2 regions of the Candidatus Pelagibacter sp. HIMB1542 genome follow, and region 1 is predicted to be linked to the other one. Evidence: riboswitches for the same ligand, from Rfam matches in the RefSeq annotation. Region 1 holds a riboswitch; the other holds the start of a gene.
What was found. Region 1 has a riboswitch for S-adenosylmethionine ahead of ACTTBI_RS04030 (homocysteine S-methyltransferase family protein). Riboswitches for the same ligand answer to the same signal wherever they lie in the genome.
Positions count from the first base shown of each region.

Region 1 (6,897 bases):
ATTTATAGCATCTAATGATTTTGGAGCTTCATTAATTTTTAGTGGGACAGTTCGTAATCAAAATAATAATAAAAATGTTTTAGGTATTACATATGACAGTCATGATGCTTTGGTAATAAAAAGTTTTGAGGAAATTTATAATGAAGCTGAAGAAAAACTAAATATAAACAATAAGAGTGTTTTTATTGAACATGCCAAAGGTTACTTAAATTTAGGAGAAATTAGTATTATTATAGCAGTTGCATGCAAACATAGAGATGAGGCTTATGTATTATCAAGATATATAATAGAAGAAATTAAAAAAAGGTCTCCTATATGGAAAAAAGAACATTATACAAATAATCAAAGTGATTGGTTAAAAGGAAATCCTATTATTCATGAAAAAAATTAAATACTCAGAAATTACACCTGAGAAAATTTATAAAAATAGAAGATCATTTATTAAATCTCTTGGGTATGGTGCAAGTTCTTTAGCGGTAGCTACAATTCCTTTTGCAAGTCAAACTCAAGCTGATGATAGAAATGAACTTACAAGTTATAAAGATATAACAACTTATAATAATTATTATGAGTTCGGTACTTCAAAGAGTGATCCTTATGTTAATTCACAAAATTTTAAAACATCACCATGGACACTAAGTATTGAAGGGGAAGTTGAAAAACCTATCAAAATTTCTATGGAAGAAATAACCGAAACATTTGTATCTGAAGAAAGAATATACAGATTAAGATGTGTAGAAGGATGGTCAATGGTTATTCCATGGATGGGTTTTTCGCTAAGTAAATTATTGTCAAAAGTAAACCCAACTAGCAAAGCAAAGTATGTTGAATTTGAAAGTGTTTATGATCCTGAACAAATGAAAGGTCAAAGATATCCGGTTTTGAATTGGCCTTATAAAGAAGGATTAAGAATTGATGAAGCAATGCACCCTTTAACTACAGTTGTAACAGGTTTGTATGGTAAAAAGCTTCCAAATCAAAATGGAGCGCCTCTGAGAATATTTATCCCTTGGAAGTATGGTTTCAAAAGTGCAAAAGCAATTGTTAAGATAAAATTTGTAGAAAAAATGCCGACTTCATCATGGATGTGGGCATCTCCACGAGAATATGGATTTTACTCTAATGTTAATCCTAATGTAGATCATCCTAGATGGTCTCAAGCAACAGAAAGAATAATTGGTAAAGATATTTGGGTGCCAAGAGTAAAAACGCTCATGTTTAATGGTTATGGAGATGAAGTTGCAAATTTATATACAGGGATGGATCTAAAAAAATATTTTTAATGAGAAAATATTTTAAACCAGGTGTATTTATTTTAAGTACAATTCCTTTTTTATTAATTTTTTACAAAATATACTTCAATAAACTTGGGCCAGAACCTGTAAAAGAAATTACTCATTTTACTGGAGAGTGGACTTTAATATTTATCTGTCTAACATTAAGTATGACGCCACTTAAAAGGCTAACTAATTTAAATATTTGGATAAGTTTTAGAAGAATGTTGGGATTGTTTGTTTTTTTTTATGCATCTCTTCATCTCCTTACTTACGTAGGTATAGATTATAGATTTAATTTACAGCCGATAATTAATGATGTTCTGAAAAAAAAATACATCTTTATTGGATTTGCAGCATGGGTATTACTACTTCCATTGGCAATTACATCTTCTCAAATGATGATGAAGTTGCTTAAAAACAATTGGAAAAAATTACACAGATTAATTTACGTAATAGCGATATTTGGAGCTCTTCATTATATATGGTTATCTAAAACAATTTTTTTTAGACCACTAGTATATTTGGTAATAATACTTGTTTTACTTGCTTTAAGAATTAAAATTAAAAATAGGAACGTAAATTATGGATGATAATCTAAAAAAAGAAATTCAATCTGCTACACTTGAAAGATTAATGAGACATTTAGATGAAAGAAAAGATGTTCAAAACATTGATTTAATGAATTTAGCTGGATTTTGCAGAAATTGTTTGTCTAGATGGTATAGAGAAGAAGCTGAAAAAAAAGGAGTAGAAATATCTGATCCTGATGCAAGACAGCATATTTATGGAATGCCCTACTCTGAATGGAAAGAAAAATACCAGAAGTAACTTTCTATTCAATTCTAGTTAATGTTTACCTATTTAAGTCTATTTATTGTTTCATTTTTAGCTGCAACAATACTTCCTTTTTCATCTGAGGCTATATTAGCAACTTATCTGTTATCAGAAACTTATAACAAATTTTTGTTAGTATTTTTTGCAAGTTTTGGAAATATTTTAGGATCTATCTTCAATTGGTTTCTAGGAATTTATTTCTTGAAATTTCAAGATAAAAAATGGTTTCCTTTTACTAACACACAAATTGATAGATCATCCAGGTGGTTTATAAAGTATGGTAAATGGTCTTTGTTATTTGCTTGGGTACCAATTATTGGTGACCCTATTACTTTTATTGCTGGAACGATGAGAATTAAATTTTTAATTTTTTTATTGCTTGTGAGTTTTGGAAAAATAATGAGATATTTTTTTATTTCTCTTTTAGTCTAGGAAACAATTCAACAAAATTACAAGGTTTATGATTAATATCTAATTGATGTTTAAGGATACCGTCCCAAGCATCTGTTACTCCGCCTGAGGATCCTGGTAAGGCAAATATGTATTTACCATTTGATAGAACTGCACAAGCTCTAGATTGAATTGAAGACGTACCAACTGTTTTTAAACTAATAGTCCTAAAAACTTCGCCAAATCCTGGAATATGTTTATCTGCTATTTCATCAACAGCTTCGGGTGTAATATCTCTCCCAGTTAAACCTGTGCCACCAGTTGTAATGATAACATCAATATCTTTATGATTAATCCAGTCTTTTAGAATTTTAACTATATCTGCTTTATTGTCTTTACAAATTTTTCTGTCAATTAATTGATGATTGGCCTCTTTAATTTTTTCAACCAAGATCGCACCAGATTTATCGTTATCAATTGTTCTTGTATCTGTTACAGTTAGTAAAGCTATATTTACAATCATAAATAAATTTTTTTAATGATTATACTTACAATATTTTTTTTTATAACTGCAGTATTATATTCAAGTATAGGATTTGGTGGTGGCTCTACTTATCTTGCACTACTTTTAATTTGGGATGTCCCTTACTATATTTTTCCAATTTTAGCTTTGATTTGTAATATTATTGTAGTTTCAGGAAATTCTATAAATTTTTTAAAATCAAAGAATATTAATTTTAATTTACTTTATCCTTATTTAATAGGTTCTGTACCTTTTGCTTTTATAGGAGCATCGATCTCTATTGAAAAAAATTTATTTGAAATCTTGCTTTTCTTCATTTTAATATTAGCTGGAGTTTTTTTACTTATTGAAAGCAAATCATTTAACAAACAAAAAATTATAACAAAAAAAATACCCCTAGTTTTATCAATATTAATAGGATCAATAATTGGTTTTATATCTGGTTTGGTTGGAATTGGTGGTGGGATATTTTTAAGTCCTATTTTATTTTTGATGAAAGCAGGATTTCCAAAGCATATAACAAGTACTGCGTCCTTATTTATTTTAGTAAATTCAATTTTTGGTATAGGTGGTCAATTAACAAAGGATATAGTCTTTAACGAATTTTTAAATTACTGGCCACTATTTATTGCTGTCTTAATTGGTGGTCAAATTGGAAGTTTTTTAAATATAAAATTCCTATCTAACAAAATATTAGCTCTAATGACTGCATGCTTAGTAATTTTTGTTGCTATAAGAATGGGCATAACACTTATAGCTTAAGTTGAATTAATTATTTTTTGATATATTTAATCTCTCATGAAAAATTTTAAACCATTTGGACCTTCAATAGGAAAATCTAAAATTTCTAAAAAATTTTTAGAAAAACTTAACAAGGAAGTTGATACAAAAATCTTCTCAAAATCAAATGATTATAGTTCAAAATTAGCAAGTCAAATTAGAAAAGAAGTTCAAATTTCTAAAAGTTTTATAAAAAAAAATTTAGAAAAAGAATTAATAAAAAATATTAAAATTTTTCTAACTAAAGAACATATTAAAAAAATTAAAGAAATTAGAATTTTAAACCTGTGGGTCGTTAGCCAATATAAAAATGAGTATAATCCTATACATTATCATGAAGGCGACTTATCGGGTGTTGGTTATTTAAAAATTCCAAAACATATGACAAAAAATAAAAATGTTAAAAATAAAAAAATAAAAACCAATGGAACAATTGATTTTATAAATGGACAAAAAGCTTTTCTTTCAAAAAGTATTTTTAATTTGATACCAAAAACAGGCGATCTTTTAATATTTCCAAACTACTTAATGCATACAGCCTACCCCTTTAATATTGAAGAAGAAAGAAGATCGTTTTCTTTCAATGCTAAAATAATTTTTAATAAATAATTTACAAACTTTAATAATATTATATAAACGTAATTGCCGATTTGATCCTATTGCGGGCATAAACTGCTAAAATGGAAATTCCCAATAGATCTAATTAGCAAGGTAGTTGAACTATATTGTGCACCTGCATGTAGCTTAAGCACTAAAAAAGTGAGGATAAGATGGATAAAAATTTTTTTAAAACAACAAAAATTTTAGATGGTGGAATGGGTCAAGAATTATTGGCCAGAGGTATGGAGCCCAAGGGAACTTTGTGGAGTGCAAATGCTTTAATTGAGGAAAAATACCACGACTTAATACTTAATATTCATAATGATTTTATTAAATCTGGAGCTGATGTAATTGTAACTACAACTTTTACAACGAGAAGAAAAAGATTGAGAGAAAATGGAATAGAAGATCAATTTAAATTCTTAAATCAGAAAGCCTGTGAAATTGCACAAAAAGCTAAATTAAATAATCCACGCATTAAGATTGCAGGAGGACTCCCGCCTCAAGATTTGACATATGAAGAAGACAAGAGAAGTGAAAAAGAAATCACAAAGGATCATTCGGAATTAGCTGAATTACTAAACCCCTCAGTAGATTTTTTCTATTTTGATGTCTGGAGCAGTATCAAAGAAATTAGATGTGGAATAGAAGCTATTAAGAAATTTAATAAACCGTACTTAGTTGGGGTTCATATTTCTGAAGGAAACTCTTTACCAAGTGGAGAAAAAATTTCTGAAATTAATTCAATAATTACTGAAAATTGCCTAGGAGTAATTCTAGCATGTGTTTCGCCTGAAAATTATGAGAATAATTTAGATGAAATTCAAAAACTTAATGTTCCATTTGGTTTCAAATTAAATGGATTTATCACAACTAAACCAACAGGTGGTTATACTTCTCAGTATAAAGAAAATGATGGATCGAACCCCAATAGTTTTTTAGGTCAAAGAAAAGATTTAGATCCTGAAAAAATATCAATTTTTGCAAAAAAATTTAAAGAAAATGGAGCCACTATTCTTGGAGGATGTTGTGAAACTCGGCCTTCACATATAGAGGCAATAAAAAACATTATTTAAATTTTGTACCTTTTCTTACAAAATAGATACCTATAATAACTGCTATCAATGAAATTATAACTTTAGTAGTAACCAATTCTTTTAAAAAGATATAACTTAAAATGGTACCAAATATTGGAATTAAATAAGATACTTGAGATTGAAAAATTAAACCATTGTTAATTAAAATTCTAAATCTCAATAACCAAGCAATTCCAGTAGATATCAACCCAAGATAAATAACTGAAATAGTAGAATCTAATCTTGGAACAGTTTTCCAAGGTTGTTCAATCAAACATACTAAAGGTAATAATATAATAGTAGCCCAAATCAAAATTGAACTGGTTACATTTTCATTTTTTTTCTTACTTATTTTTAATGTTAAAAGACCTCCAATTACATAACAAGTAGCACCTAACAAAATTAATAATGCTGAAGTAAAGTTATTTTCATTAATTAATAAATTATCTGAAAATAAATAAACTATTCCTGAAAATCCAATTAGAACTCCTGTGGTTCTAATTAAATTAAATTTTTCATTTTTGGTGTAAAAATGTCCTAGCACTACTGAGCTAAGTGAAGTTGATGACATTAAAATTGCTGCTAAGTTACTTTGAACAGATTTAACTCCATATGCTATTAAAAAAAATGGAGCTACTAAATTTATAAATCCAATCATTGCAAACCAATACCAATCTTTTGAAAATGCCTCGATTTTAATTTCTTTGTAAAAGCAAAGTATTAAAACTGGAATTGAACCAAAAAAAACTCTTAGAAATGCAATTGTAACAGGACCAAATGAATAGGTTGCAATTTTAATATTAAAAAAAGCAGATGCCCAAATCAACGCTAACAACGTTAATAAACTATAATCAATTAGTTTTGGTTCTCTCATTCAATAATATCTTCTGGTGATCCGTTTGTTATTTCAATTAACTTATTATAATTTATTTTGAAAACAGCATTTGGATGTCCAGCTGCTCCAAATATATCTGGGAATCTCTCTAGACTTTTATCAATAAAGATTTTACATTGCTTTAAGTGACCTACTGGTGACACTCCACCAATTGTATATCCTGTATTCTCTTTAACAGCTTTTGGGGATGCCATGGACACGTCTTTTTCATTGAGAATTTTTTTTAACTTATTTAATGAGCAACGCTTGTCTCCGGATACCAAGCTTAATATATAGTTGTCACCTGCCCTAAAAAGTAAACTTTTAACAATAGCACCAACATTGCAACCCAAAGCTGTAGCAGCATCATTGGCTGTTCTTGCTGTTTTTTCTAAGACGATAACATTTAAATTTTGATCGAATGTTTTAAGAGCTTTTTCTGCCCTTTTTACCGGTTCTTTATTTGGTATTGATTCCATTGAATTTATAAAATTTCCTAATTTGATTGAGTAGATACACTACTTATGTAAAAAATGCATAGGT
Region 1 covers NZ_JBNAJB010000001.1:726,125-733,021, forward strand. Annotated here, with positions in the region: gene ACTTBI_RS03990 (molybdopterin synthase catalytic subunit) at 1-391, shown strand, start outside; gene msrP (protein-methionine-sulfoxide reductase catalytic subunit MsrP) at 378-1,283, shown strand; gene ACTTBI_RS04000 (sulfite oxidase heme-binding subunit YedZ) at 1,283-1,867, shown strand; gene ACTTBI_RS04005 (DUF1244 domain-containing protein) at 1,860-2,105, shown strand; gene ACTTBI_RS04010 (YqaA family protein) at 2,127-2,543, shown strand; gene ACTTBI_RS04015 (molybdenum cofactor synthesis domain-containing protein) at 2,524-3,024, opposite strand; gene ACTTBI_RS04020 (sulfite exporter TauE/SafE family protein) at 3,040-3,786, shown strand; gene ACTTBI_RS04025 (putative 2OG-Fe(II) oxygenase) at 3,823-4,413, shown strand; SAM riboswitch class V at 4,505-4,567, shown strand; gene ACTTBI_RS04030 (homocysteine S-methyltransferase family protein) at 4,575-5,480, shown strand; gene ACTTBI_RS04035 (DMT family transporter) at 5,473-6,354, opposite strand; gene ACTTBI_RS04040 (YbaK/EbsC family protein) at 6,351-6,833, opposite strand.

Region 2 (6,897 bases), 270 kb from region 1:
GAACTCTTTTTCCTGTTTTAAGTTCAATATCTTTTTTTTTAACAATTAGTTCATTAAATAAATAATTACCAACTTGACCAAGTCCAACAATTGCAACATTCACTATATTATTCATTTGCTTATATCTGGATATTTACTTTTTTTAGTATAGTCATCTATATAAATCTCATATTCTTCTAATGTCATTTTTGTTATATCGTCTGACTTTTTAAGTATTTCAGTTATTTTTTTTTGATTTTTTTTATTTTCAGCAGGATGTTCTGTCCAATACTGAGAATCTTTATTTAAAGAGCAATTACATAAAAAAATTAGAAAAATAATTAACAAATATTTCATTTTAAAGCAGTTCTTTCAGGAAAATTAAATTTATTATTTAAATTTTGAACAGCCTGACCTGCTCCACCTTTGATTAAATTATCTATTGCAGAAATAATGATTATTTTGTTTTTATATTTTGATTTACACACTGTGATAAAGCAATTGTTTGTATTGATAACATCATTTGTACTCAAAAGTTTATCAGAATCTAATATTTTAACAAAATTTTCTCCCTTATAAGACATCTCAAGTGTTTTGATGATTTTTGATTGATTAACATTTTTTTCTAAATCTAAATAAATTGTACTTAATATGCCTCTAAACATTGGAGATAAATGTGGAGTAAAACTAAATTGAAAATTTTTATTTGTAAATTTACTTAAAAATTGATGAATTTCAGAATTGTGTCTATGAAAACCGACACCATAAGCACTTAAAGATTCGTATAAATTCTTGTCTTTATATTTTTTATGAACTCCTCTACCGGCACCAGAATATCCAGATTTTGAATCAATAATTATATTGTCTAATTTAACTAATTTTTTTTTAATTAGCGGAACAAGAGGTAATAATATTGATGTTGGATAACATCCTGGACATGAAATAATATTGTGATTTTTTAATTCATCACGATTTATTTCTGGTAAACAATAAATGCTTTTCTTCTGTAGTTTTGGAGCTCGATGTTTTTGTTTATACCATTTTAAATAATCATTAGCTTTTTTTAATCTAAAATCTGCCGCTAAATCAATTAGAGTAATATTATCATTAAGTTTTTTTGCTATATCTTGAGCCTCACCATTTGGTAGAGCTGTAAAGACAACATCAATACCATTTAATAATTTAGGATTAAATTTTACAATTTTAGGTAATTTTTTTTTTGATAGAGATTTGTCATAATAAGAAATATTTTTTCCAACAGACGAATTTCCACATAGATATTTAATATTAATATATTTGTGGTTAATTAATAACTTGATTAATTGAACACCAATATATCCTGTAGATCCGGCAACTAATGCATTAAGCTTAGGCATTTTTTATTATAGCAGTTTAAATTGTAAAAAAAATTATCTTTTAGAAAACTGGAAGCTTCTTCTAGCTTTTCTTCTACCAGGTTTTTTTCTCTCAACAGCTCTAGAATCTCTGGTTGTAAGCTTTTCAGTTTTCAATGTTGTTTTTAAATTTTCATCAAAGAGAACCAAAGCTTTAGAAATACCATGAACCATTGCTCCAGCTTGACCTGTAGGTCCGCCACCTTTTACACTACATCTAACATCATAATCTGTAGCTTGATTTATAATTTCAAAAGGTCTTGTAATTTGCATTTTGTGAATTTCATCAGCAAAATATTCATTATATAATTTGCCATTAACATAAATTTTACCAGAACCTTTTTTTAACCAAACTTTTGCTATTGAAGTTTTTCTTCTACCTGTCGCGTACTTACTATCTTTAAAATCTAATTTTAACTTAGGAGTTTTTGTGTTTGATTGTACGTTTTCCATATTAATTTCTTGCAATGTTTTTATTGTTTAGTTTATCTAATTCTATAACTTTTGGGTTTTGTGCAGCATGAGGATGCTCACTTCCAGAATAAATTTTTAATTTTGTTAGTTGTTTTCTACCCAAAACACCACCAGGCAACATTCTTTTAACTGCTAATTTCAAAGTTTCTCCAGGTTTTTTTTCATGAAGTTTTTCTGGTGTGGTAACTTTAATTCCACCTGGATGTCCTGTGTGTCTATAATACTTTTTGTTTTGAAACTTCTTACCAGTAAATTTTGCTTGTTCGATATTTTTTACTACAACAAAATCTCCATCATCCATGTGAGGTGTATAAGTAGTCTTATTTTTGCCTCTAATAATATTAGATACAACAGTCGCTAATCTTCCAACAACTGCATTTTTTGCGTCAATCTCGTACCAATATGATGTGACTTGATCTTTTTTTGTAAATTTTGTCATTGTGCGTGGATTAATACTATTAAATTATTCAAAGTCAATTTTATATTTAGCTTGTAAAACATAACTAATATGCTATTTATCACTTGCCGATTTGATCCTATTGCGGGCATAAAACTGCTAAAATGGAATTTTCATAAAATTTTAAATCGGTAGGCATTTGAACTGTATTGTGCGCCTTGCATAAAGCAAAAGCACTAAAAAAGGAGTAAAAATGAGTACAAAAAGAAATAATCCAGAAACTATTGCGATACATGGTGGAGACTACAGAAGTGATCCGGCTACAAATTCAGTAGCAGTTCCAATTTATAGAACAACCTCGTATCAATTTAATAACACTGAACATGCAGCTAATTTATTTGCGTTAAAAGAGTTTGGAAACATCTATACACGAATAATGAATCCAACTAACGATGTGTTGGAAAAGAGAATCGCTGCGCTTGAAGGTGGTCTTGCAAGTTTAACTGTAGCATCTGGGCAAACCGCTTCTACTTTTGCAATATTAAACGTTGCTCAAGCTGGAGATAATATTGTTAGTTCAACAGATCTTTATGGTGGAACAGTTTCTTTATTTACGCATACTTTAAGTAAGCTTGGTATAGAAGTAAGATATGCAGATCCTTCAGATCCAAAAAACTTTGAAAAAGCAATAGATGATAAAACTAGAGCTTTTTATGGAGAAACATTACCAAATCCATATTTAAGAGTTTTTCCAATTAAAGAAGTTTCAGATATTGGTAGAAAATATAACATTCCATTAATCTTAGATAACACTGCTGCCCCTGTAATTTGTAAACCAATTGAACATGGTGCTGCTGTGGTTGTTTATTCTTTAACAAAATATATAGCAGGTCATGGAACAGTAGTTGGGGGTGCACTAGTAGATGGTGGAAATTTTGATTGGACAGCAGATCCAAAAAGACAGCCACTATTTAATGAACCTGATGCAAGTTATGGAGGAGTTGTTTGGGGTAAAGCTGTGCCCGAATTAACAGGTGCAAATGTTGCTTTTGCAGTTAGAGCAAGAGTAACCCTATTAAGAGATTTAGGATCAGCTCTTTCTCCCGATAATGCATTTGGTGTTATACAAGGACTTGAAACAGTTGCTTTAAGAATGAAACAACACTGTGATAATGCTGCAAAAGTGGTTGAGTACTTAAAAAATCATAAAGCTGTTGAGAGAGTAATTTATTCCACTGAACATAATGAAGAGATATCAAGTCGAGCAAAAAAATATCTTAAAAATGGTAATGGTGCTTTAGTTGGTATTGAATTAGCTGGTGGTATCGAAGCTGGTAAAAAATTCATTGAGGCTTTAAAAATGTTTTACCACGTTGCAAATATAGGTGACGCTAGAAGTTTAGCAATACACCCAGCAACAACTACTCACAGTCAATTAAATGAGGATGAATTAGCTGCTTCAGGTGTAACCCCTGGATATGTTAGACTTTGTATTGGTTTGGAACATATAGATGATATCATCGATGATTTAGATCAAGCTTTAGACAAATCATCAAAAGGTAATTTAAAAGCAGTTAGTTAATTTTATTTATATGTCTACAAATAGAAATTAATTAATCTGTCTTTTGTATTTTGAAATAAATAAAAAATACAAAGTTGAAAGTATTATCAAAATAGAATTTATCTGGTGTAAAGATGCAAATAACATTTTTACTCCAGATAAAATAGTTATCACACCAAGAAAAATTTGAAATGCCAAAGTCAAACCAATTACAGTGATAGGTTTGTATAATTTTTTGTTTCCAGTGTTAATTACCTTAAAGAGGATTAAGGCATAAATGACTATAATTAAGTATGCTAAATTTCTATGTATAAATTGAACAATAGAAGGATTATCAAAAACTTTCAAATTCAAAAACTCTTTAAAACTACTATCATCAGGAAAATAATTAACTCCCATCAATGGCCAGGTGTTATAGATTTTACCAGCATCCATACCAGATACAAAAGCACCTATAATTAGTTGGAAAAATAATAAAACTAAAAAAATTTTTGCTATAAAAAGATTAATTGAAATTGTTTGATTTGAAGAGGATGATAACTTTAAAAATTGCCAATATACAATTGATAAAATTATAAAAGCTGTAACTAAATGTGTTGCTAGTCTATAATGGCTAACATCAATTCTTTCAACTAATCCACTTGATACCATGTACCAACCTAAAAATCCTTGAAAACAAACCAGTAAAAAAATAAGTCCATATTTTTTTATAATCCAAACTCCATGTTTTACTGTAAAATAAACCATTGGGAGTAATACGGTTAAACCAATTATTCTCCCTAACTGCCTGTGTCCCCACTCCCACCAAAATATTACTTTAAATTCATCAAGAGTCATATTGAAGTTTTGTTGGCTGTATTCAGGAATTGTTTTATATAAACTAAAATATTCTAACCATTTTTCATTTGTAAAAGGTGGAAAAAAACCAACAAATAATTCCCAAGTAGTAATTGATAGACCGGAGTCCGTTAGTCTTGTTAAACCTCCAACCAATATTATTAAAGAAACTAAAATTAATAATGATAGCATCCACAATTTAAGTTGATTATTTAAATGATTATTCTCACTGTACATGCTCAGATAAATATAATAATTATTAAGTATTCCAATAAATTAAATGTCGCCAAATAATAAAAAAAAACTAGATTTAATAAGAGTTAAGCTTGATAAGCTAGATAATAAACTATTATCACTTATAAAATATAGAACAAAACTAGTTGAGGAAGTTTTAAAACTAAAAGAATTTAAAAAAGAAATCGTAGATAAGAAAAGAATTAATTTTATATTAAAAAAAATTAAAGCAAAATCTTTAAAACAAGGCATTGATCCAAAAATAACTAATCGTATTTGGAAAAATATGATTTGGTCTTATATTGATTACGAAAGAAGAAATTTTAAAAAAAAATAATTTACTTACTATGAGGTGGAAGCTTTTTCTCCACAAACATTTCGTGTTTTCTTGTGTCTGGATTATATTTTTTTGCAGATAATTTTACTTTTGCTTTCTCGCCACCTGCTGGTTTTTTTACATAATAAAAGTAAGGACTATCAGGTTTAGCTTCTGGGACCATTCTAACTTTTACGTGTGTTTTTTTTGCCATTTATTTTAGTGTTTTTAAAATATTTGATATTTTAGTTAACTTATTTTTTAATTTTTCAGCTTTTATAGATTTATCTGCCATTTCGTCAAGCTTTAAAGTATCTTCATTATCCAGGATCTTCTTGACTCCATTAATTGTCATTCCTTGATCTTTTAGCAAATATTTAATCTTCTTAAGAAGATCTATATTTTTTTCATCATAATATCTTCGATTGGAATTAAGAATTTTTGGCTTGATTTGTTTAAACTGTGTTTCCCAAAATCTTATTATATGAGTAGGCAAAACACCTTTCTTATTGACTTTTAAGTCTAAAATTTTAGCAACCTCACCAATAGTTTTATAAGCTTGATCAGCTTTATCCATAATTTTTAAGATTTATAAACTCTTTAAATTCTTTTGAAGGTTTAAATAAAACAACATCTCTACTAGATATTACTTTAGTTTCCTTAGTTTTTGGGTTTCTACCAATTCTACTTTTTTTTTGTCTTATGGAAAAAGTTCCAAATTTTGATAATTTAAGTTTCTTCTCAGATTTAATATTAGAAACAATTGTAGACAAAAAATCATCAATTAAGTTTTCTGAAATCTGTTTAGAAAAACCTAGTTGCATATAAACTAAATTAACTAAATCTTTTTTAGTTAAATTTATTCTCATTTAAAGATTCTGTTTAATCTTTTCTATCAAATTACCTTTAACAATTCTATGACAAACATCTAATGAGTTAGCAAAGCCAACGTTATCAGTACCACCATGACTTTTTACTACTGGGGAATCTAAGCCTATAAAAATTGCGCCATTGTACAGTCTTGGATCTAATCTTTTTTTAAATTTTTTTAAATTTGAAATGTTTAGAAGAGAAGATAGTTTTCCTATCCAATTTCCTGTCATTGCTTTTTTTAATTCGCTTGTAATAAAATTTGCTGTCCCTTCAGCTGTTTTTAATGCAACATTTCCAGTGAATCCATCAGATACAATTACATCAACTTCACCATCCATTATGTGGTTACCCTCGATATATCCGGAAAAATTAAAATTTTCAGATTTTTTGTCATTAAGAATTTGATATGTTTCTTTTATTACTTCATTACCCTTTAATTCTTCAGAACCAATATTCAATAAAGCTACGTTGGCTATTTCATCTGGGTATAATGAATTATAAAGAGCAGCTCCCATTGAAGAAAAATCACTTAAATTTTTTGAACTACATTCAATATTAGCTCCAAGATCTAATACAACACTCATACCTTTTTTATTTGGCCAAAGCGCGGACAAAGCTGGTTTGTCTATATTTTCGATCATTTTAAGATTTAATTTTGACACAACTAATAGAGCACCAGTATTACCTGCAGATATAACTATATCAGCCTGCTTTTCTTTAACACTCTTAATAGCAAGCCACATACTTGTGTCTTTTCCTCTTTTTGCACCTTCTAAAGGACTGTCTGTACTTTTAATTGAATTCTCTGTATGAAAAATCTCATAGAACTCTT
Region 2 covers NZ_JBNAJB010000001.1:453,472-460,368, reverse strand. Annotated here, with positions in the region: gene ACTTBI_RS02510 (homoserine dehydrogenase) at 1-115, opposite strand, end outside; gene ACTTBI_RS02505 (hypothetical protein) at 112-336, opposite strand; gene argC (N-acetyl-gamma-glutamyl-phosphate reductase) at 333-1,355, opposite strand; gene rpsI (30S ribosomal protein S9) at 1,389-1,826, opposite strand; gene rplM (50S ribosomal protein L13) at 1,828-2,286, opposite strand; SAM riboswitch class V at 2,429-2,495, shown strand; gene ACTTBI_RS02485 (O-acetylhomoserine aminocarboxypropyltransferase/cysteine synthase family protein) at 2,498-3,826, shown strand; gene ACTTBI_RS02480 (COX15/CtaA family protein) at 3,854-4,879, opposite strand; gene ACTTBI_RS02475 (chorismate mutase) at 4,923-5,213, shown strand; gene ACTTBI_RS02470 (50S ribosomal protein L33) at 5,215-5,406, opposite strand; gene ACTTBI_RS02465 (MerR family transcriptional regulator) at 5,407-5,769, opposite strand; gene ACTTBI_RS02460 (HU family DNA-binding protein) at 5,762-6,061, opposite strand; gene plsX (phosphate acyltransferase PlsX) at 6,062-6,897, opposite strand, start outside.
Region 2: linked by a shared signal. The riboswitch ahead of ACTTBI_RS02485 (O-acetylhomoserine aminocarboxypropyltransferase/cysteine synthase family protein) and the one ahead of ACTTBI_RS04030 (homocysteine S-methyltransferase family protein) in region 1 are both predicted to bind S-adenosylmethionine.